4 regions of the Streptosporangium sp. NPDC050855 genome follow, and region 2 is predicted to be linked to each of the others. Evidence: riboswitches for the same ligand, from Rfam matches in the RefSeq annotation. Region 2 holds a riboswitch; each other region holds the start of a gene.
What was found. A riboswitch is a leader RNA that binds a small molecule or an ion and turns the genes downstream of it on or off. The one in region 2 is predicted to bind cyclic di-AMP.

Region 1: linked by a shared signal. The riboswitch ahead of ACIBCT_RS05465 (hypothetical protein) and the one ahead of ACIBCT_RS07170 (C40 family peptidase) in region 2 are both predicted to bind cyclic di-AMP.
Region 3: linked by a shared signal. The riboswitch ahead of ACIBCT_RS18365 (NlpC/P60 family protein) and the one ahead of ACIBCT_RS07170 (C40 family peptidase) in region 2 are both predicted to bind cyclic di-AMP.
Region 4: linked by a shared signal. The riboswitch ahead of ACIBCT_RS17025 (CHAP domain-containing protein) and the one ahead of ACIBCT_RS07170 (C40 family peptidase) in region 2 are both predicted to bind cyclic di-AMP.

Annotation. Positions count from the first base shown of each region.
Region 1 covers NZ_JBITFY010000002.1:77,548-83,299, reverse strand. The annotation lists gene ACIBCT_RS05475 (sugar kinase) at 1-684, opposite strand, end outside; gene ACIBCT_RS05470 (DUF4253 domain-containing protein) at 1,029-1,805, shown strand; cyclic di-AMP (ydaO/yuaA leader) riboswitch at 2,025-2,170, shown strand; gene ACIBCT_RS05465 (hypothetical protein) at 2,428-3,180, shown strand; gene ACIBCT_RS05460 (alpha/beta fold hydrolase) at 3,265-4,146, shown strand; gene ACIBCT_RS05455 (hypothetical protein) at 4,316-4,687, opposite strand; gene ACIBCT_RS05450 (roadblock/LC7 domain-containing protein) at 4,711-5,091, opposite strand; gene ACIBCT_RS05445 (DUF4388 domain-containing protein) at 5,150-5,752, opposite strand, start outside.
Region 2 covers NZ_JBITFY010000002.1:439,033-444,784, reverse strand. The annotation lists gene ACIBCT_RS07180 (hypothetical protein) at 1-566, opposite strand, end outside; gene serA (phosphoglycerate dehydrogenase) at 793-2,382, shown strand; gene ACIBCT_RS07170 (C40 family peptidase) at 2,987-3,583, opposite strand; cyclic di-AMP (ydaO/yuaA leader) riboswitch at 3,571-3,801, opposite strand; gene ACIBCT_RS07165 (3-isopropylmalate dehydrogenase) at 3,943-4,989, shown strand; gene ACIBCT_RS07160 (branched-chain amino acid aminotransferase) at 5,163-5,752, shown strand, end outside.
Region 3 covers NZ_JBITFY010000008.1:259,506-265,257, reverse strand. The annotation lists gene lysX (bifunctional lysylphosphatidylglycerol synthetase/lysine--tRNA ligase LysX) at 1-706, shown strand, start outside; gene ACIBCT_RS18370 (LuxR C-terminal-related transcriptional regulator) at 1,690-1,890, shown strand; gene ACIBCT_RS18365 (NlpC/P60 family protein) at 1,991-3,040, opposite strand; cyclic di-AMP (ydaO/yuaA leader) riboswitch at 3,046-3,194, opposite strand; gene ACIBCT_RS18360 (amino-acid N-acetyltransferase) at 3,531-4,193, shown strand; gene ACIBCT_RS18355 (RDD family protein) at 4,410-5,531, shown strand.
Region 4 covers NZ_JBITFY010000007.1:311,339-317,090, reverse strand. The annotation lists gene ACIBCT_RS17035 (sugar ABC transporter permease) at 1-293, opposite strand, end outside; gene ACIBCT_RS17030 (ABC transporter substrate-binding protein) at 377-1,729, opposite strand; gene ACIBCT_RS17025 (CHAP domain-containing protein) at 2,537-3,253, opposite strand; cyclic di-AMP (ydaO/yuaA leader) riboswitch at 3,272-3,410, opposite strand; gene ACIBCT_RS17020 (oxidoreductase) at 3,909-4,790, opposite strand; gene ACIBCT_RS17015 (hypothetical protein) at 4,997-5,752, shown strand, end outside.

The DNA of each region.
Region 1 (5,752 bases), 360 kb from region 2:
CGAGCCGCGCTTGACGAGGACGTGGCGCGGGCCGAGGTCGGCCAGGGCGCGGGCCAGGGCGAGCTGGTCGTTGCCCTCCACGACCAGCCGGGCCTCGGCCTCGGTCGCGAACATGACGTCCACCGTCGGGACGATCTCCCGCAGCACGGCGGACGCCTCGGCGGGCGTCCACAGTGCCCGGCGGTAGTTGACGTCCATCGACACGGTCACCCCCGCGTCGCGGGCCTCGGCGATCGCGGCCCGGACCGCCTCGGCGGCGGAGGCCGACAGGGCCGGGGTGATGCCGGTGACGTGCAGCACGCGGGCCGAACGGATCATCGAGGTGTCCAGGTCGGCCGGGCAGAGCCGGGATCCGGCGCTCGCCGAGCGGTAGTAGCGCACGTCCACCACCTCGGCCGTGCGCCTGCTCTTGATCATCAGGCCGGTGGGCGTGTCCGGGTCGACCCGCATCCCCCGTACGTCGACGCCCTCGCCCGCCAGCGTCGAGCGGAGCAGTTCCCCGAACTCGTCGTCGCCCACCCTGCCGATCCAGGCCGAGCGCCCGCCGAGCCGGGAGACGCCGATGGCCACGTTCGACTCCGCGCCCCCCACGCCCAGCCCGAAGTCGCGGGCGTGCCTGAGCGGGCCGGTGCGCCGCGCGCTGAACAGTGCCATGCTCTCGCCGAGCGTGACCAGGTCGGTCATGGAAGGGGCTCCTCACGCAGCGGGGTCGGTGATCGGTCGTACCCGGCCGTCCGCCGGTCCTCCCGGGATGATCCGGTACGCCGAATACCAGGTCAAGGGAGTGGATAGCGCTTTCTCGCGGCCATCGAGCAGCATAACGTCCTCTACCGGACGGCCGTCGAGCGGCATGGATCTTCCTCTAATTTTTGCTCGGTCCAGGGCACAACTGTCCCTCGGGGTGCTTGACAGGCCAAAATTGATCCGTGGTCAGGATCGGATCGGTAGAGATGAACGATTGCGAGCAGGGGAAGCTTCCGCCCGTTCTGCGCCAGTTGTTCGCCGACGGAGCCGACGGAGCTCGCGGGATGAGCGGAGGTGAGGGCAGGAGGCTCTCGGTGGACCTGCCGCCGGGTGAGCTGGTCTGGCCCGACCCCGGTTACGCTCAGCTCGCGATCCGTCACCGTCCGGCCTTCTGGCTCAGCGAGGTGACGGTCTCGGGGGAGTACTGGGCGCGGCTGCGGGCCGAGCACGAGCGGTCGGGGCTGTGGCCGGTGCTGCTGGAGGACTCCGTCCAGCCCTGGTCGGCCGGTCAGATCGCCCCGGACGCGGCGGCCGAGATCGACAACTACCACGTCGAGGCGTTCATGGCCGAGGTGTGGTCCGACTGGATCGCCAGGGCCCACGTCGACCAGCTCGAACTGCTCGACCCCTTCGGCCCGGAGTGCCCCGGCCCGGCCCCCGCGGGCAGGCTCGCCGCCGACCCCGGGGTGGTCGCGGACTGGTACGCGGGGATGGTGGCCGAGCGCAGGACGCCGCTCGGGCTCGTCGCGGTCGACCGCGGTGCCGACGCCCTGGCCGTCATGGGCTGGCAGGGCGCGCTGAACCACAACGAGTGGATGGTCCCGCTCGCGGCCGTCGTGCGCAGCTGGGAGGACAGGTTCGGGGTGCGGGTGGTCGGGATGGGGTTCAACACCCTCGACGTCAGCGTGGCGGCCCCGCCGACGACCTTCGAGCACGCCCTGCAGGTCGCCGCGGAGCACTGGACGTTCTGCCCCGACAGCATCATCCAGGGCGCGGGGACCCTCATCGACTACGCCGAGCAGATCAAGGGCAGGAACGCCTGGTCGTTCTGGTGGGACTGAGCCGTCCCGGGGCCGGGGGGCCGCGATCCCCGTAGCGGGCGGGCCTGTGGGGCCGCGAGACGCCCGTCCGAGCAATCCTGGATGTTGAGTGCTTTAGGGGACTTTTTGCCAACAAGGTAGATCTTCTGGGGTTTTCGTGGTCTTTGCTTTGCTTTGTCTGGTTCTCGTGGGTAGTGTCCCCTGTTATCGGCCGGTGACCTGCCCTTCACAAGAGGGAGCGACCGCCCGACGTCGAATCCCGCAGGCCGGATGCCGCGGGAACCGGGGACCCATTTTCCGGGGTGAATCCGCCGCTCATGCGGCGGTAGGGCAACTCCACCGCCCGAACCCGTCAGCTAACCCGGTAGACGAGATGGAGAGGAGACCCCCTCATGGATGACCGCGTCACCGCGTCGGTGCACCCCCTGTCCGCGCCGACCACCTGAACCTTCCCCTGCCCCCCGTCCCCCATCCCCCGTACCTTTCGCGCCGCGCCTGATCGCGGCATTTCCAGGCAGCGCTCTGCGTAACGACTGGTTCGTCCGGTTACGCCTTTTCTCCGACAGCGCGCCCTCGCCCGTGCGCCCCTTTTCGGCGTGTCGCACGCGGTAGCCCCGTTCCCTCGCGAAAGAGCCTTTCCCCCATGAACCTCTTCTTTGGCATGCACAAGAACCGCCTGGCCGCAGCCGCCCTCGTCGGGGTGAGCGTGCTCGCCTCCGCGGGCGTCGCCTCCGCACTCCCCGCCTCTCCGTCCCTCGCCGCCGCCACCACCTCCGCGGTGAGCGGCCCCGAGGACGGCGTCGAGGCAGTCCTGCTCCACGGATCCACCCGCGCCTCCTACTTCTGGGACGACTCCTCCGGCCGCGCCGGGGACACCGGCCTGCCGGCCAGTGGCAAGCCGATGCAGAAGGGCATGATCGCCAGCCCGAGCTGGCCGCTGCTCACCGAGGGCTACATCCTCTACAAGGGCAAGCGGGCCAAGTTCTTCGTCGGCGACCGCGGCCCCGGGGTGCCCTCCAACCGCGGCATCATGCTCGACATCGACGCCAAGACCTTCGCCGACCTGACCGGCGGCACCTTCAACGCCGGCACGCTCGGTGTGGACGGCAACGGTGGCATGGGCCACATCGACGTCGAGTACGTGATCACCCGGTGGGGCGACGGCGTGGGCAGGAAGAACCACCCCGTGGCCTTCTCCACCGGTGCCTGGGGCCGCAAGGACCCCAACCCGGCCGATCCGCCCAAGACCGTGCTGGCCAAGTCCGGACGGCCGAAGAAGGTCACCGGGACCGAGCAGGTGAGCGCCGCGCCGATGTCGGCCAAGCCCAAGGTCATGGCCGAAGCCCTCTCCGCGGCCGGGCTGAGCGTGCGGGAGCCGGGCGCCGTCGTCTGGTAGCCGGTCGTCGCGACCGGCCCCGCCGGTGCCGGATCCTCTACAGAATGGCATTCTGTTTCGCAGGATCAACACGGTAGGAGTGCCATGACGACTCTGCGAACCCGGGCGAACGGCATCGAGATCGCCTACGACACCTTCGGCTCCCCCGAGGACCGCCCGCTCCTGTTGATCATGGGACTCGGCTCCCAGATGATCCACTGGGACGAGGACTTCTGCGGGCTGCTCGCCGGGCGCGGGCACCACGTGGTGCGTTTCGACAACCGTGACGTCGGTGAGAGCACCCACCTGCACGAGGCCGGAGCACCCGGACCCGGCTGGAACGGCCGGGTCCCCTACCTGGTCGGCGACATGGCCGACGACGCCGCGGGGCTGCTGGAGGCACTCGGCCTGGACTCCGCGCACGTGGTGGGCGTCTCGATGGGCGGGATGATCGCGCAGTCGCTGGCGATCCGCCACCCGCACCGGGTGCGCAGCCTCACCTCGATCATGTCCACCCCCAGCCCGCGGGCGGCGCCCCCGACCGAGGCCGCGATGGCCGCGCTCATGTCGCCGCCCTCGCCCGACCGCGAGGCGGCGATCCGGCGGGCCGTCGCGACCTGGGACGTCATCGGCTCACCCGGTTACCCGGCCGACCGCGAGCGGATCGCGAGGGTCGCCGCCCTGAGCTACGACAGGGCCTACGACCCGCCGGGCACCGCCAGGCAACTGGCCGCGATCATGGCCTCCGAGGACCGCGCCCCGCTGCTGGCGAAGCTGACGGTGCTGGCCCTCGTCCTGCACGGGGAGGACGACCAGCTCGTCCCGGTCTCCGGGGGGATCGCCACGGCCGAGGCGATCCCGGGCGCGCGCCTGCTCACCTTCCCCGGCATGGGCCACGACCTGCCCCGCGAACTCTGGACGGCCTTCGCCGACGCGATCGAGGAGCTCACCGGCTCCGCCGACCAGGCCGCCGCCGCGGCACGCTGAGGACCCGGCGTCCCGGGCCCGGGACCGTACGCCCCGGGGCCCGGCCGCCGACGGACGACCCGTCGACGAACGACCCGACGGCACACGGGCTCCGGGAACCCGGACCGCCGCAACCCAGACCGCCGCAACCCAGACCGCCGGGACGTGCGCCCGGGACGCGCCGGGAGGTTCAGACCTCGATCTTCTCCTCGATGCTCCGGAGGGTGTGCCGGGCGAGCGCCAGGTTGGACCGGTTCCGGTCGAGGGCCAGGTACATGAAGAGACCCTTGCCGTTCCGGCCGGTGAGCGGGCGGATCACGTGGTACTGCGTACCGAGCGTGATGAGGATGTCCTCGATGCCGTCCTTGAGGCCGAGCGAGTCCATGGTCCGCATCTTGGCCTTGACGACCTCGGTGTTGCCGGCCGCGGCCACCTGAAGGTCGAGGTCCTTGGAACCGCCGAGCGCGCCCAGCGCCATCCCGCTGCCGTAGTCGACGATCACCGCGCCGATGGCGCCGTCGATCGCCATCATCTCCTTGAGAGAGATGTCCATGTTGCCCATTCCTGCCTCCGCTCACTGGATGTTCACTGGGATATCGACGTACGCGAGGTGATGGCGGCCAGCCGGGCCGCCGTCTTCCTGCCCTCCAGCCTGAGCAGCCCGAGGTTGGTCCCCGGGCGCGCCAGCACTGTGAGGACGATCGTGGGGCCGGCGGCGTAGAGGGCCGCGTGGCCGTTGGTGCCGGAGATCAGCGTCTCCTCGAAGCCGCCCTTGCCGGTCATGCCCGTCATCCGACGGCTCAGGGCCAGCAACGCGGAGGAGAGCGCGCCGGTCTGCTCGGTCTCGTCGTTCAGGTCGCTCGCTATGGTCAGGCCGTCGACGCTGCTCGCGATGCTCCCGTCGACGTCGGGGATGCGCTCGCGCAGCAGCGCCATCTCACGGCGTACCTGCTCACGCAGTTCCACCGGCACCCTCCTTCCGATCAGCTTCGGTGTCCGCAGCCTTATCGGCATCGAACCGGGCTCATGTCAGTGCCTCCAATGCGTTCCTGAGCCGGATGAGCAGGTTCACGTCGGCCGGGTCCCCGTTCGCCCTGGGCAGCCACTCCGCCGTCCGCATGGAACCCGCCGGGGCGTGCGGGATGTCCGTGGCGCCCCTGGCCCGCCTGGGCAGCGAATCCCGCGCGTCGGGCTCGCCGGGAACCTCGCCCGACCCCGACCCCGACCCCGACCCCGACCCCGGAGCCGAACCCGGACCCGGAGCGGCGCCCGGGGCCGGAGGCGGGGCCGGAGCAGGAGCGGGAGTCGAGGCCGGTCTCTGGAGCAGTCCCGAGGAGGCGAGCTGCCGTACGGCCAGCAGCACCGAGTAGGCGGGGCGGCCCAGCCTGCGGGCCAGCTCGGCCGGGGTCGCGGTGCGGTCCGCGCCGACCAGCACCTCCCACTGCAACGGGCTCAGCATCACCCGCTGGGCGCCGATGCGCCGCAGCGGGACGACCGGGAGCGTGTCCAGCTCCGCCGACGGCCAGGTCCGTTCCAACCGTTCCCTCCTCCGCTCGCACTCCCGAAGCAGGCCGGTCACGTCGACGTGCCACTGCGGCCCGAGCCAGTGCCGCTCGCCGGGCCGGAA
Region 2 (5,752 bases):
GCCTGCGGGGCCGCCGGGGGAGGGGTCTGCGGGTACGCCCCCGGGGAGGGCGTGCCCTGCGGGTACGCGCCCGGCGCGGAGGGAGCCTGCGGGTACGGGCTCTGCGGTGCCGCCGGGGGAGCGGTCCGCGGAAGCGCGGGCGCCGAACGCGAGACCGTGGCCATCGCCCCGGTCGCGTACGCGGTGGGGGTCGCGCTCGACAGCGCGGGGGTGGGCCCGCTGCGCGTCGAGAGCAGGTAGCGCTGGAGGTCCTCGATCGGCACGGCCGCGGCGGCCGGCCCGGCCGCGTCGATCACGATCTCCCGCACGCCGGTGACGCGCTGGATGTCGAGGACGGTGTCGGCGTCGCAGGCCGACAACGAGTGGCTGCCACGGTGCCGCGCGTAGGTGTCCGCCGAGGTGTATCCGAGCAGGACACGCTCACCCGCCTGGGTCGTGCCGAGCACGACGGAGCGGTCGGGTCGCACGGCGACCAGGAGTCCCCATTCCGCGAGCGCGGCCAGCAGCCGGTGCGGCTCGCCGTGCTGGGCGAGCACGGTGCCGAGAGCGGGGTTCCCGATGCTCATATGAGGAACGATAGGTAGTGGACCACGGCTTATCAGGGTAATCGCGAAGTTTTCTTGGGATCAATACCAAGTTGAATTTTGCAGGCATGGGATGCGACGACGGCGGGTAGCGCCCCCCGGTCACGGCCTACCCCGTCTCGGATCGCGGGACACTCGTGAACGCGTTCACAAGCGCCGATAGACTACGTGAGGTCCGTGCACCTCACCGCCTAGTAAGGATCTGCCTGTGAACAAGCCCGTCGTACTGGTCGCCGAGGAACTCTCCGAGGCCGGTCTCGCGGTTCTGGGCGCGGACTTCGAAGTCCGCCACACCGACGGCGCCGACCGCGCCCAGTTCCTGCCCGCCCTCGCGGACGTGGACGCCCTGATCGTGCGCAGCGCCACCCAGGTGGACGCCGAGGCGATCGCCGCCGCCCCCCGGCTCCGCGTGGTCGCCCGCGCCGGCGTCGGCCTGGACAACGTCGACGTGGAGTCGGCCACCAAGGCCGGCGTCATGGTCGTCAACGCGCCCACCTCCAACATCACCAGTGCCGCCGAGCACACCGTGGCCCTGATCCTCGCCTCCGCCCGCAACGTCGCCCAGGCCCACTCCGCGCTCAAGGGCGGCGAGTGGAAGCGCTCGAAGTACACCGGCGTGGAGCTGGACGAGAAGGTCGTCGCCATCCTCGGCCTCGGCAAGATCGGCCAGCTGGTCGCGCAGCGCCTCCAGCCGTTCGGCGTCGAGCTGATCGCCTACGACCCCTACCTGCAGCCGGCCCGCGCCGCGCAGATGGGCGTCCGCCTGGTCTCGCTGGAGGAGGCCCTGCGCGAGGCCGACTTCATCACCGTGCACCTGCCCAAGTCCAAGGAGACCATCGGCCTCATCGGAGAGCGGGAGCTGCACCAGGTCAAGCCGAACGTGCGCCTGATCAACGTCGCCCGAGGCGGGATCATCGACGAGAACGCCCTCTACTCCGCGATCAAGGAGGGCCGCGTCGCCGGCGCCGGCATCGACGTGTTCCCCAAGGAGCCGGTCACCGACAGCCCGCTCTTCGAGCTGGACCAGGTCGTGGTCACCCCGCACCTGGGCGCCTCGACCCACGAGGCCCAGGAGAAGGCCGGCACCCAGGTCGCGCGGAGCGTGAAGCTCGCCCTGGCCGGGGAGTTCGTGCCGGACGCGGTCAACGTCCAGGGCGGCGCCGTCGCCGAGGACGTCAAGCCGGGCCTGCCGCTGGCCGAGAAGCTCGGCCGGGTGTTCACCGCGCTCGCCGGTGAGGTCGCCACCAGGCTCGACGTCGAGGTGCGCGGCGAGATCGCCTCCCACGACGTCCGGGTGCTGGAGCTGGCCGCCCTCAAGGGCGTCTTCACCGACGTGGTCGAGGACTCGGTCACCTACGTCAACGCCCCGCTGCTGGCCAAGGACCGCGGTGTCACGGTCGAGCTGATCACCAGCTCGGAGAGCCCCGACTGGCGCAACGTGGTGACGGTCCGCGGCGTGCTCGCCGACGGCCGCGCGGTCTCGGTCTCCGGCACCCTGTCCGGGCCGAGGCAGATCACGAAGATCGTCGAGGTCAACGGCTACCAGATGGAGATCGAGCCGACCGACCACCTGTCGTTCTTCACCTACACCGACCGTCCCGGCATCGTCGGCGTGGTCGGCCGCATCCTGGGCGACCACTCGATCAACATCGCCTCGATGCAGGTGGCCCGGGACGTCAAGGGCGGCAAGGCCCTGATCGCGCTCACCGTCGACACCGCCATCCCGGCCGACGTGGTCGACCAGATCGGCGCGGAGATCGGCGCCGACAGCGGCCGTTCGGTCGACCTGACCGACTGACCGTCCCGGTCCGCCGGGTCCCCTTCGTGGGTGGCCGCGGCGCGCCGCGGCCCGCTCCCGGACGGACCGTCCGGGACCGGGCCGGCACCCGCTCGCCGTCTCGACATGTGAGAAGTGTGTACGCGGGGCGAGACGACCCTTTCGTCACCGGGTAACCTGATGGAGATGCGCCGGGTGTTCTCGCACTCCGCACCCGCCGCGGCGGGGCCTGACAGGGCAGGCCGGCGGCCCGCCACGGTGCCGTGGCGATCGCCGGCTCCGAGCCCTCCGCCCACCGGTCCGTGACCCGGACCGAGGCATCGGGCCCGGTCCGAGTCCTGACCGGAGTCTCGGCCACCTTCACAGCTCACCCGCGACCGAAACGAGACTCACCATGTACGAGATGTACTCCTGGAACCGCCCGGACGAGAACGAGGACGAGGCGGCCGACGCGATCCAGACCGCCCTGGACCGCCGCGACAACGGTGGCGCGCCCACCCGCTGACCCTGCCGGCCACCTGCCGGCCACCTGCCGGCCACCTGCCCGATCACGGCCGTGCGCCGGTCCGGGCCGGGCCGGCCGGGGCGGACGGCTCCGCGACGCTCGCGGCGGAGCCGCGGGGGCTCACCCGCCGACGGCGGATCCGGTCGCGTGCTCGATCCGCTCGGCCAGTTCGACCCCCTCGGGGTCGGGGCGCACCCCGCCGACGAAGGAGGCGTGCCGCCATGAGGCGAGCCGCTCCTCCTTGACCACGTCCCCGCTCCGCGGGGCGTGCACCATGTACCCGGGCTTCGTGATCATTCCGACATGCCCGAGACCCCGGAAGAAGACCAGGTCCCCGGGCCTGAGGTCCTTCCAGGCGATCTTCCTGGAGAACGCCTCGTACTGCTCGGAGGCGATGCGGGGCAGCGCGATCCCGGCGGCCCCATAGGCGCGGAGCATCAGCCCGGAGCAGTCGAAGCCGCCGCGGCCGGTGCCGCCCCACGCGTACGGCGTGCCGCGCTTGGACATGGCCCAGCTCAGGGCCTTCTGCCAGGCGGGACGCAGGGACGCGGCCCGCAGGGCGCCCTTCAGGGCGGGCATGCCGAGCGCGGGAGGCGCGGGGGCGGGCAAGGGCGAGGCGGCCAGCGCGGTGGCCGGGGTCGCGAACACCGCGGTCCCGGCGACGAGGACGGACGCGACGCGCGAACAGATCTTGCCGTACAGGGTCGTTCCTTCCATAGGGCCTGCCGGGTGAGCTGTCGGGCTCGGGCGTGGAGGCCGCCCTACGGCGCGCGGGCGCGCCGATTCGCCCCGAGGGATCCCGTCGCGGGCGGCCGGGAACGCGCTCCGGTCGGGAGCGGGGTTCCCGGGGCCCGGGACGATCCCGGAAAGAGTGGTTCCCCGGCTCCGTACGCATCGATAAGGGATGATCCGTACGAATTAGGCATCAACGTGAACGGTGAGGACCATAACGAAACCTCGCGAAACGGTCAACATAGGATAAAGACGGGCAAAGCGATCAGATGTACCCGAGGGAAATTCCGTCCGAGGCGTGAGACCGGTGTTCAAGCACCGAGACGGCCCGGTAGGGTGACCCCATGGATTCGCGTAACATCCGCCTGGCGGTCATCCCCGGGGACGGGATCGGGGTCGAGGTCGTCACCGAAGGGCTGAAGGTCCTCGAAGCGGTCGGCACGAAGGTGGAGACCACCACCTACGATCTCGGCGCCAAGCGCTACCACGAGACCGGTGAGACGCTGCCCGACGTCGTCCTGGAGGAGCTGCGCGGCTACGACGCGATCCTGCTCGGGGCGGTCGGCGACCCCAGCGTGCCCCCGGGCGTGCTGGAGCGCGACCTGCTGCTCAAGCTCCGCTTCCGGCTCGACCACTACGTGAACCTGCGGCCGGTCAAGCTCTTCCCCGGGGTGGAGACCCCGCTGGGCGGGGTCCGGCCGGAGGACATCGACATGATCGTCGTCCGCGAGGGCACCGAGGGCCCGTACGCCGGAGCCGGGGGCGTCATGCGTCACGGCACCCCGCAGGAGATCGCCACCCAGGAGTCGCTGAACACCGCCTTCGGCGTCGAGCGCGTGGTGCGCTACGCCTTCGACAAGGCGCTGTCGCGTCCCCGCAGGAGGCTCACCCTGGTCCACAAGACCAACGTGCTCACCTACGCCGGTGACCTGTGGGCCCGCACCGTCGAGAGGGTCGGCCGGGAGTACCCGGACGTCCAGACCGACTACTGCCACGTCGACGCGGCCTCGATGTTCTTCGTCAGCCAGCCCCGGCGCTTCGACGTGATCGTCACCGACAACCTCTTCGGTGACATCCTCACCGACATCGGCGCGGCGATCGCCGGTGGCATCGGCCTGGCGGCCAGCGGCAACGTCAACCCCGACCGCACCGCGCCGAGCATGTTCGAGCCGGTCCACGGCAGCGCCCCCGACATCGCGGGCCAGGGCAAGGCCGACCCGACCGCCACGATCCTGTCGGTCGCCATGCTCCTGGACCACCTGGGCCTGGACTCCGAGGCCGTCCGGGTCGAGCGGGCCGTCGCCGACGACCTGGCCGAGCGGCCGACCGGCCGGACCGGCCGGACCACCCGCGAGATCGGCGACGACATCACCGCCCGAGTAGCCGGCTGAGGAAGCCGCCCACCTCGACCCAGACGCGCCTGGCGGCTCACCGAGCCGCCGGGCGCGTTTTGGTTTTCCGCCCCGCTGACGGTTTTCGCTATCGATGCAGTAGTTTCCCGTTACCCGGTCCAACGCAGAATGGACGCAAGGGTAAGCCAGACACCAAGAGAAGGATCCGCGTCATGACCACCGCTCAGAAGCTCAGCTTCGACGTGCAGCTCTCCGACCACGCTCGCACCACGGACGAGCGTGAGCAGGTAATGGCGAGCCCGGGGTTCGGCCAGGTCTTCACCGACCACATGATCTCCATCGACTACACCGAGGGGGAGGGGTGGCACGACGCCCGGCTCACCCCGTACGGGCCGCTCGTCCTCGACCCGGCGACCTCGGTCTTCCACTACGGGCAGGAGCTCTTCGAGGGTCTCAAGGCCTACCGCCAGGAGAACGGCGCCATCGTGACCTTCCGGCCGGAGGCCAACGCCGCCCGGTTCAACGCCTCGGCGCTGCGGATGGCCATGCCCGAGCTGCCCGAGGAGACGTTCGTCGAGTCGCTGGAGCTGCTCGTCCAGACCGACCGTGACTGGGTCCCCACCACCCCGGGGCACAGCCTCTACCTGCGCCCCTTCATGATCGCCACGCAGCCCGCGCTCGGTGTCAACTACCCTTCCAGGACCTACCGGTACATGGTCATCGCCGGACCGGCCGCGGCCTACTTCGGCGGGGGCAAGGCCGTCTCGGTCTGGCTCTCCACCGAGTACACCCGCGCCGCCCC
Region 3 (5,752 bases), on a different contig from region 2:
CCCCGAGTTCACCATGCTCGAGGCGTACGGGACCTATCTCGACTACAACGACATCGCGGACCTGACCCAGCGGATGATCCAGAAGGCGGTGGTGGCCGCGCTGGGTCACTCCGTGGTCGTCCACGACGGTCAGGAGATCGATCTGGGCCTGGCCAAGTGGCCGCGGATCACCCTCTACGGGTCGGTCTCCGAGGCGCTGGGCGAGGAGGTCACGACCGCGACGCCGCTGGAGCGCGTCCGCGCCCTCGCGGACGCGCGGGAGATCCACTGGGACGCCGCGTGGGGTCAGGGCAAGCTCGTCCAGGAGATCTTCGAGGCTCTCGTCGAGCACACGCTCGTCCAGCCCACGTTCGTCATGGACTATCCCCTGGAGACCTCCCCGCTGGCCCGCAACCACCGCGACAACCCGCTCCTCACCGAGAAGTGGGACCTGATCGGGTTCGGCACCGAGCTCGGCACCGGCTACTCGGAGCTGAACGATCCGATCGAGCAGCGCCGTCGTCTCACCGAGCAGTCCCTGCTCGCCGCGGGCGGCGACGTCGAGGCGATGCAGCTTGACGAGGACTTCCTCACCGCCCTGGAATATGGCATGCCGCCCACCGGTGGCATGGGGCTGGGCATCGACCGCCTCATCATGGCCTTCACCGGCAGGAACATCCGCGAGACCATCCTGTTCCCGCTGGTCAAGCCGTCGGGCCGGGCCTGACCGACGCGCGGCCACCGGGTCACGCGAGACGACGTCCCCGCCGGGCGGTGGTACCGGGCCCGACCACGGCCGGGTCCGGTACCACCGCCCGGAGCACGATCATGTCCCCGGCCGGGCGCTGTGCCGCGCCCGGGCGGAAGCGCGCCTTCGGGCCCTCGGACGGCACCCAAGGCACCCACGGCATCCCCGGCGCCACGGCGCCCCGGGCCTCCCGTCGATCATCCGGGCTCCAGGGGTGCGGAACGGGGCGACACGGCCCGGACGGCGACCCACCGGCCGGGCGTCGCGCATCGGCGGCGGCCACGCTCCCGCGGCCGGAGGTGTGCCCGTAAGGCGCGGGGGAGCCGGGAGCGGAAGGGCAGGATCCCGGCCCCCGGAAACGGCGGTGCTCGCGTCCCTTCGTGCCATGCGGACGAGTTTCCGCATGGTGTAGAAACTCCCTTTCCAGCACGCCCGATATTACGGCATGCGGATGGCCGTGCATGAAACTCCGCAAATGCCGCAAAGAGCCGAGGTGGCCCACCATTTCATGGTTTTTACGTCACGCCGTCAAGGCGGCGAGGGACGTGACCACCGCCGCACCGGCGGAACAGGGGCCGATTTCCCGAAAAATACGGGCCTGTACGCGCGTCGCGAACCCGGCGTCCGGAGGGCCGCAGGACCTGCCGATCCGGCAAAATCTTGTTCTGTGAAGATGCCGGTCGCCGCAGCCAGGGGACGGTTACGGGTCCACGCCCGAGGCAGATCATGACTTAACCGCAAAGGCGCTGACATATCATGAGTACTTCACGTATGGCCTGCTATGTCAATAGTGCGGCAACGCCATGAAGGGCGGAACTTGACGACCTTTGAACAAGGCGTTTACCGTTCCTGGCGGGCGGTATTCATTCATGGTGCCTTAGGCCCGGTTTCCAGAGTGGGGGGAGTGACTCTTGATGGCATATCCGGAAGTGGATTCGCGCCATGGCGACAGCCCCCTGGGCATGGGCGATATCGGTCTCAGCGCCGACGACCTCGTGCTGCTGGCTGAGCTCGCCAAGGGCGTCACCGTCGACAGGGTGGGCCGCAGGCTCGACATCAGCGGCCGGACCGTCAGGCGCAGGCTCAGGGGCATCTGCGACCGCATCGGCGTCGCCACGGCGATCGAGGCCGTGGCCTGGGCGGCCCGCCGCCGCCTGATCTAGCCGGCCGCCGCCCGGATTCAGCCGCCCGCTCCGTCCGTCCTCGGCCGAGGCTCGATCCCGCGCCGGGTGGGCGCGGGACGCGTCGAACGGGTGGTGGCGGTCAGCCGGCGATGCGCACGCCTCCCACGAAGGGCCGGTTGTCGATCGTGGTGATGTGGATGACGTCACCGGTCCGGGGGGCGTGGACCATCAGGCCCGCGCCGATGTAGATCCCGACGTGGTGCAGGTCGCTGTAGAAGAAGACGAGATCGCCCGGGCGCAGCTCGCTCCGGGAGACGCGCGTGCCCGCGGTCCACTGGTCCCCGGTGTAGTGCGGCAGGCTGATCCCGACCTTCTGGTAGGCCCACATGACCAGCCCGGAGCAGTCGAAGGAGTCGGGCCCCTCGGCGCCCCAGACGTACGGCTTGAGCTGCTGGGTCAGCGCCCAGCGGGCGGCCTCGGCCCCCTTGCCGCTGCCCACGATGGGCGCGTCGACCTTCACCCGGGCGCCACGGTTGCCGATGGCCTGGGCGCGTACCTCCTTGAACAGGTCGCTCTCCACCCGCGCGACCAGCCGCTCGATCTTGGCGCGCTTGGCGCCGATCTCCGTCAGCAGCTTCTTGACCTCGGAGGTCCTGGCCTTGGCACCGGCCTGCGCCCGCTCCGCGGCCTCGATCGCCCGGCCCACCTGGGCGACCTCCTCGCTCTGCTGCTGCTGCAGGGCGTAGCTGGTGGTGGCCTGGTCGAGGAAGTTGTCGGGGTCGGACGTCTGGGTGAGGGTGAGCCCGGCGTTCAGGCCGCCCGACATGTAGCTGCTCTGTGCCAGCAGGGCGGCCTTGGTCCGCCGCGCCGCCAGCTCGGACTCGCTGGTGGCCAGGGTCTTCTTGGCGCTCTCCGCGGCACGCTGCGCCTGCTTGAGCTTGACCCGCTCGCCGTTGTACTGCTCGGCGAGCGTCTCGATCTCGTTGTGCAGCTTCTCGGCCTGCGCGGCCAGTTGCTTGAGGCTGGGCTCGGGGTCGGCGGAGGCCGCGACCAGCGGGGTGCCCAGGGTGAGGGTGGCGAACGCCAGGCCGATCACCACCATGCGGTGGCGGAGCCCTCGCGGCGCGCGTCGTGGACGGTGGGCGTCGCCACCCGCCTGGTCTCCTCCGCGGTCGCGCGTGCGCTTCACCAATGGACTCCTCTCCTCGGCCGCCTACCGGGTTAGCTGACGGGTTCGGGCCGGAGGGCAGCCCTACCGGGTGCGCCGGTGGCACTCGGATTCACCCCGGGGGACTCGGGTGGGTCCCCGGTTCTCCCTGCGGGAGATTCGGCGGGTCAGGCTTTTCACATCTCTGACATCGAGGACGGAGATTAGTCCACCCTTGGTTCCTGCTCAACCAGAACTTCGAATTCAGTAGAGGTTTCGCAACTGAAATGTCACGGACGGATCACATCTCAAAATGATCACTGAGGCCTTTACGGGCCCTTTGCCCAGGGGTTCATCGGGCCCGAGGGGGTCCGCCCAGCTCCGGGACCGTACCGAAGATGAAATGCGACACACTTCGACTCCCGATGCCCAGCGTGGTAATGGGACTACCAAGGGTCACGAGAGGGGGGGTGGTGCGCGAGTTAGGGGTGAGCCGTAATGGGGGGACGGCGAGGACGTACGCTGATCGGTCATGGAGCAGGTTGCGGAACAGTCTCCGGCGCCGGTCGTGCGCGCCCCCGCCGAGGCAGGAAGCGGTGGTGAATCCCGGACCGGCACGGAGCGGGAGGGGCCGCCGGGGGCGGCCGGCGTCACCGTCCGGCGTGCCCGCACCCCGGACGTCCGCGCCATCCGGCGCCTGGTCGACACCTACGGCGGCGCGGGACCGCGCCTGCTGGAGAAGGCCACCGTCACCCTGTACGAGGACGTCCAGGAGTTCTGGGTCGCCACCGACGAGCACGGGGAGGTGGTCGGCTGCGGGGCGCTGCACGTCCTGTGGGAGGACCTGGCCGAGATCCGCACCGTCGCCGTCGACCCCGCCCGCCGGGGGGCGGGGATCGGTCACCGCATCGTCTCCGCGCTGCTGCGCACCGCCGTCGAACTCGGCCTGCGCCGCGTCTTCTGCCTGACCTTCGAGGTGGACTTCTTCGCCCGGCACGGGTTCCTGGAGATCCAGGGCACCCCCGTCGCCCCGGAGGTGTACGCCGAACTTCTCGCCTCCTACGACGAGGGCGTCGCGGAGTTCCTGGATCTGGAGCACGTCAAGCCCAACACCCTGGGCAATACGCGGATGCTGCTGCATCTGACACGTGAGCCCGACGTGAGTGACTTTAGAGCTGACACAACGGAAAGGTGACTGTTGTTGCCTATGTCGATACCTTGTGCTGCAGCAAGCATGTGAGTCTGACATCTGCCACATGCGCAGTCTAAGTGAGGTGACGCGGTGAGCACCGGACAGCCGCCGTATCCACAGGATGATCCCGACCGCGATCGCACACCGTCGGGGCAGCCTGAATACGGACAGCACAACGCGGGTCGAGCCGCTGGTGAACTCGACCCCGACATAACGGTCGTGGGATATCGGTCGGAGGCCTCACAGCCGAACATCGGTCCTGGACAGGCCCAGGGCTACGGCCAGCAGGGCTACGGGCAGCAGCCCGGTTACGGCCAGCAGGGCTACGGCCAGCAGCAGGGGTACGGCCAGCAGGGCTCGACCGGCGGGTACGGGCAGCAGCCCGGCTACGGCCAGTCCTCCCACGAGCAGCCGGGCTACGGCCAGCAGGGCGGCACCGGCGGCACGGGCGGCTACGGCCAGCCCGGCTACGGCCAGCAGGGCGGCACCGGCGGGTACGGGCAGCAGCCGGACTACGGCCAGCAGCCCGGCTACGGCCAGCAGGGCGGCACGGGTGGCACGGGCGGCTACGGCCAGCCGGGTTACGGCCAGCAGGGCGCGACCGGTGGCTACGGACAGCAGCCGGACTACGGCCAGCAGCCCGGCTACGGCCAGCAGGGCTACGGGCAGCAGTCGTCCCAGCCCGGGTACGGCCAGCAGCCCGACTACGGTCAGCAGGGCTACGGCCAGCAGGGCGGGTACGGCCAGCAGCCGGACTACGGTCAGCAGGGCTACGGTCAGCCGGCGTACGGCCAGCAGGGCTACGGACAGCCCTACGGCGGCGTTCCCGGCGCTCCGGCGCCGCTCGCCGAGTGGTGGCAGCGTCTGGTGGCACGGCTCATCGACGGGATCATCCTGGGGATCCCGACGTTCATCATCAGCGCCGTGCTGGCCGCCGTCATCGTCACGTCCCCCAGCTTCGACAGCACGACCGGGACCCTGGACGCGGGAGGCGGCTTCTTCCTCGCCACCCTGCTCACGTCCCTGCTCGCAGCGGCGCTGTACTTCGCCTACGAGTTCTTCATGACGACCAGGAGCGGGCAGACCGTCGGCAAGATGGTCATGGGCATCAAGATCGTGCCCGTGGGCAACGTCGTGCCGCCGGGCGGGCTCAGCAACGCCGTCGCGCTCAAGCGGGCCGGCGTGTTCTTCGGCCCGCAGTTCCTGTCCTGGGTGCCGTTCCTGAACTGGATCGTGCGCATCTTCTCCCTCCTGAACGTCCTGTGGCTGCTCTGGGACCAGCCCCTGCACCAGGCTCTGCACGACAAGGTGGCCGACACGGTCGTCGTGAAGATCAAGTAGTTCCCCCGAAGAGACGGGACCGGTGGTTCGACCGCCGGTCCCGTTCTTCGTGCGAGGGCCTTCGCGCGCGTCCCGCGACACCAGGGTCGTCGACGCGACGCGACACGACGTGATCCCGATCCCGATCCCGATCCCGACCCCGACCCCGTGATCCCTGACGCGAGGTTCCTGACGCGAGCCCCTTCCGGCCCGGTCCTCCGAAAGCGGCCCTTCCGGTCCGG
Region 4 (5,752 bases), on a different contig from region 2:
ATCACCGCGTTCCAGAACGCGGCGTCGGTGATCAGCTCGATGTAGTTCTCGACACCGACGAAGGTCTTGTCACCGGCCAGCTCCCACTCGTGCAACGAGACCCAGAGGGTGTAGACGAGGGGGAAGATGCCGAAGACGGCGAAGAGCAGGAAGTAGGGGGAGACGAGGAAGTACGGGGTCGCCCGGAGGTCGAACCGGGCCCACCCGCTGCCGCGCCGCGGCCCGCGGTGCCCCGTCGGCCGCTCGGGGCCGGGCCGGGGCGGGGCGGCCGGGGAGTCGACGTGCAGTGTCATCGGTCAAAGCCTTTCAGCGGGGGCAGACGACCGGCCCGGCGGCGGGGTCACCGCCGCCGGGCCGATGCGGGTCGGGAGGGGGATCAGCCCGCTGCCTTGACGCCGGCCTCGAGGAACTTGGTCCAGGCCTGGTCGTAGGGGACCGAACCCTGGTCCATGCCCTCCAGGACCTTCTCCACCGAGGTCTTGACCTGGGCGTGCTTCTCACCCAGGAAGACCGGCAGCAGGTCCTTGACCGACTCGCCGAAGATCTTGCCGGTCGGCGCGTCGTTGAAGAACTCGTTCTTCAGGTCCGCGACCGCGGGGTCCTGCTGAGCCGGGATGGAGCTCGGGAAGGCCGCGGCCTCCTGGAAGGCCATGACGTGGCCCTCCTTGCCGGTGAGGTAGTTCAGGACCTCGGCGGCCTCCTTGGGGTGCTTGCTCTGCTTGGGCACGGCCAGGTAGGAGCCGCCCCAGTTGCCGGCACCGCCGGGCACCGCCGCGACGTCCCACTTGCCCTTGTTGCCCTCACCGGCCGCACCGGAGACCACACCGAGCATCCAGGCCGGGCAGCCCATGGTCGCGAAGCCGCCCTTCTTGATGGCGGCGTTCCACGGCGGGGTGAAGGACGCGAGCTTGGCGGTCAGGCCCGCCTCGCTGAAGCTCTTCACCGTGTCGAAGGACGTCTTGATCGCGGGGTTGGTCTCGATGACGAGCTGGTTCTGCTTGTCGAAGTAGGCGACGTTGCCGTTCTTCGGCGCCTCCTGCGACAGGATCACGTTGTAGAGCGTGTTCGGGCCGTCGAGGAACTTGGGGTCGCTCTTGCCGGGGTTGGCGGCCTGGAACTTCTTGCCGACCTCCATGAAGGCGGCCCAGTCCGGCCAGAGCTTGCCGACCTCTTCGCGGTTGGTGGGCAGGCCCGCCTTCTCGAACAGGTCCTTGCGGTAGCACATGGTCATGCCGCCGATGTCGGTGCCGAGGGCGAAGAGCTTGTTGTCGGCGTTGATGCCGTTGTCCCACTTCGCCGCGGGGAAGTCGGCCTTGCGGCTGTCCAGCCCGTACTGGGCCAGGTCCGTGAAGAACTGGGGACGGGCCTTCATGAGGCCCATCGCGCCCTCGTCGAGGGCGATGATGTCGGCGGCGCCGCTGCCGGCCTGCAGACGCTGGAGCAGCTGCGGCAGGTAGACGTCCTCGAACCGGTCGGTCAGGTTCTGGTACTTGACCTGGATGTTCGGGTGAGCGGCGTTCCAGGTCTCCACGGCCTTGTCATAGCCGAAGTTCTCGCCACCTCCGAAGGTGTGCACGGTGATCGTCACCGGCTCGGCCGCGGCGGCGGAGGAAGAACCGCCGGCCGCGGGCTTGGCGGGCTCGCTGGAACCGCACGACGTGATGGCCAGGGCGGTGGCCGCCATGACCGCTACGGCGGCCAGCTTGCCCTGCCGCTTGTTGTTCAACATTCCGGACCCCTCTCAGGTGGTCGCCCGAATCATTGGGAGGTGACATCGCGTACCGGTCCCCGACAAACGCGGCCTCACGATGCGGTCTTTCCTCAATGTGCTTTGGGAGCGCTCCCACGAAGAGTGGACGATGGGCAACCAGGACGTCAATAGACCGAAACTCAACCGTTACATGGAAGGCGTTTTGAGGGTCCTGGGGCGCCTAAATGGTGATATACATCCCATATGGGGTTTTGGGAGCGCTCCCATCACACGGGCATACAGTCAGGGCATTTCGCGCTCCTACCACGAACCGGCACCGGACGGGACCACCGCGCGGCGGACCCCGCGCGTGACCGTGCGCGACGTCCGGTCGTGTACGCGGCCTCGTGACGGCATACGCCGCCTCGTGACGGCACGCTGCGGCACACGACGGCCCGTGGCGGGGCCGGGCGGTGATCGTGCCCGGCGCGCGGCCGCACCCGCGCGCGGGACGGCATCCGCGCGGGAGACACGGAGGACGCGGGGACGCCGGAGACGCAGAGACGCCGGAGATGCAGGGACGCCGGAGATGCAGGGACGCCGGAGACGCCGGCCCGTACGCGATCGGAGCCCTCGTGCGGGACGGGCGGGCGCCGGAGGCATGACGAGGCCCGTCTCCCGGCCTGGCCGGGACGACGGGCGGATGGACGGGGGGTGTGAAGGGGAAGGGGGGAGGGGGCGCGAGGGGTCTGACACGTACCCTGACAGGGTCCTGGTGCGGACCCCGTCGCGTGAGTCCGTGAGCCGCGTGAGTCGCGGTGCCGGCCGGTGCCGGCCGGGGCCGGATCAGCCGGCGTAGACCGGGTAGCCGAAGCCGGCGACCTCGGACATGGGCCGGACGAGCTGCTCGACGTTACCGTTGCCGGTGTTGCCCTCGATCGTGGTGATCGTGCCGTCGCCGTTGTCGTGCTTCACGAAGCCGACGTGGTCGATGCCGTCGATGCTCTTGCCGCCCTCCCAGTCGAAGTAGACGACGGCGCCGGGGGTGGGGGTGGTGCCCCAGTGGCCGTTCTGCGCGAACCACTTGGCGTGGGTGACGGTGTAGGCGTCCCAGCCCATCGTGGGCCGGATGCCCGCCATCTCGCCGACCCAGGACACGAACATCGCGCACCAGGGGGCGTTGGCGTAGCCGTAGATGTTGCCTCCGTCGCGGGCGGCGGTCTCCTGGGCGCGGGGGGAGGACATGTACCACTGGTGGAACTTGGTCCCGCCGCCCATGGAGTTCTCGCGGACGCCGATCTGCTGGGCGGCCAGGTTCAGCACCTGCGCGGCCGTGACCTTGGGAAGCCGCTGGGCCACGACCTCCAGGGGGGTCCTGGCGGACCCGGAGTCCGAGGAGACCTCGGCGGTCTTGGTGTCGGCGGGCGGGGTGTTCAGCGCGCCGTGGCCGTCGGCCTGGGCGGCGGGGCCCATGACTCCCGCGGTCAGTGCGATGGAGGCGCCGAGGGCGATTCGTGCCAGGCGGGGGATGATGGGGGTGGGGGTGGAGCGGTGCTCGGTCATATGGGGGTTCGACTCCTTGCGTCGCTTCCATTCCGCCTACCGGGTTAGCTGACGGGTTCGGGCTGGGAAGTGCCCTACGACGCACGTATGCGTTGATTCACCCCAGGAACGTGGTTCCCCGGTTCCGCAGACCTCGCGGATTCGGCGGCCGTGCTCACCGGGGGCGGAGGGGGTCCGCCCAGGTGAGACGCGGTCGGGCAATGTGACGGCAATGCTCAGACCTTGGTAGACCCAGACATTTGCCATGAACGGGATGAACCTACGTCATCCGGTCAGACGATTACAAGCAGGACACATTGCCTTCTCATGGTGATAGCGCCTGGTCAGAGGGGTAGAGGATGCCGTTCCGCGCCCCCGGGAGGGGAGTGGATCACCCTCCCCGCGGGTCGTCCCATGCCCTCGCCGTCGCCCGGACCTCTTCGGGGCGGTGACCGGAAAGCCCGGTGTCCCCGGCGATCCGGAGATCGGGCCCGCGTCCGCCCGCCGTCCGGCCCGGTGGTCACGGGTCGGGAAGGACCGGTCCCCGGGCGGCTCTTTACCTACCGCCTTTGTCGAACTGGCCTTCGATGGTAAAAACTGCGGGGGCGGCGGACGATCTTTCCTAAAGTCTTCTCAAAACCTCCTCAATGCCCTGTTCAAGCGGGGAGGCGACCCCTCACGGCAGCCGCCGGGTCTCCCCGAACCGCACGCCGGTCATCTCCTCCGACACCTCCCACAGCCGCGCCGCCACCTCCGGGTCGGTCGCCCGGGCCGAGGGGCGCAGCACCTTCGGCCCCGGGCCGATGTACTGCCCGCCCGTGACCTCGGGGGAGGTGGCGGCGTACAGGGACGGCAGGGCGCCCTTGGCGGCCGGTTGCAGCACCAGGCGCATCAGGGCGTTGAGGGGGCGGGTCAGCACGCCCGTCTTCAGGATCCCGGTCGCGGTGGTGCCCGGGTGGGTCGCCAGGCTGAGCAGGGTCGCCCCCGAGGCGTCGGCGCGGCGCTGCAGCTCCAGGGTGAACAGCAGGTTGGCCAGCTTGGAACGGCCGTAGGAGGAGAACCTGCCGTACCGGCGTTCGAGGCCCAGGTCGTCGAAGTCGATCGTCCCGACGGAGTGCGCGTCGCTGGAGACCGTGACCACCCGGGCCGCCGGGGCGGCCAGCAGGCGCGGCATCAGCAGGCCGGTCAGCGCGAAGTGCCCCAGGTGGTTGACGCCGAACTGGGTCTCGAAGCCGTCGGCGGTCGTCCCCCGGGGCATCAGCCCCACCCCGGCGTTGTTGATCAGCAGGTCCAGCGGCTCGCGGACGGTCTCGGCGAAGGCGCGCACCGACCGCAGGTCGGCCAGGTCGAGCGCCCCCGCCTCCACCCGGGCCCCCGGCACCTCGGCCCTGACGGCCTCCAGCGCGGCCCTGCCCCGCCCGGGGTCACGGGCGGCCAGCACGACCCGGGCGCCGTGCCTGGCCAGCTCCAGCGCCGTCGGCAGGCCAATGCCCCCGCTGGCCCCGGTGACGACGGCCGTGCGGCCGGTCAGGTCGGGAACGTCCTCGGCCGTCCACATGGCTCGCCCCTCTCCGCTCCCGCACGGCCCTGCGGCCCGCGCGGCCGACCCGCCGGTGCCCGGCGTGGATCTTCAGGTACGGGCAGTGTACGGAACGGCCAGGCGCCCCGCGCGAAGCCACGCAAGATCACAAGTTGGCGCGCGTGGTCCGCTGTTCACCCGCAGTTCCCGGACCGGTAAGGCCACCGGGTTACGGTGTGGCGGTCGTGAACGGGTCATCGCCCGGCGTGGAGGACGGCCGAGACCACGCGCGGGAGCAGGGTTCGGCCGTCGCCTGGGTGGAGTCTCCGCTGCAGATGCTCTGCGCCGTGGAGGCCCATCACGCGGGGCTGCTCGGCCCCCGCGGCCACCTCGTGCCCAGGGCGGGCCTGCGCCCCCTGGCGGTGACGGGACGCGAGCTGAGACGCCTGGGGCTGCCCGAGGGCCTCGAACTCGCCGAGGCCCGCCCGGACATGCCCCGGCCGCCCCGGGGACGCACCTGGGCGCTGGGCGACGCCTTCTCCGGCAAGGTCCAGTTCCGCTGGCTCACCGCCTCTCCCGGCCGGGTCGTGATCGTCGACGACGGCCTGGCCACGATCAGGCTCCTGGAGCTGATCACCGGCAGGCCCGGCACGCCCCTGCTGCGGGCACGCGGCGGGGCCGGGCGGCTCAGGACCGTCCTGGGCGTGGCGGCCGGACTGCGGCTGCGCGCCGCCGCCCGTTCCGGCCGGCTCTCGATCTTCACCGCGCTGCCCGTCGCCCCCGACCTGGCGAAGGCCGTACGGGCCAGGGGGATCGAGCTGGTCACCCACGACTTCGCCTGGCTGCGCTCGCAGCCGCTGCGCAGGCCCCGCCCGCAGGAGCGGACCGTGGTCCTGGGCACCTCGCTGGTCCGCAACGGCCTGATCCACCGGGAGCACTACTTCACCTGGCTGGCCGGGCTGGGCGCGGACGGGCCGGTGGCCTACTTCCCGCACCGCCGC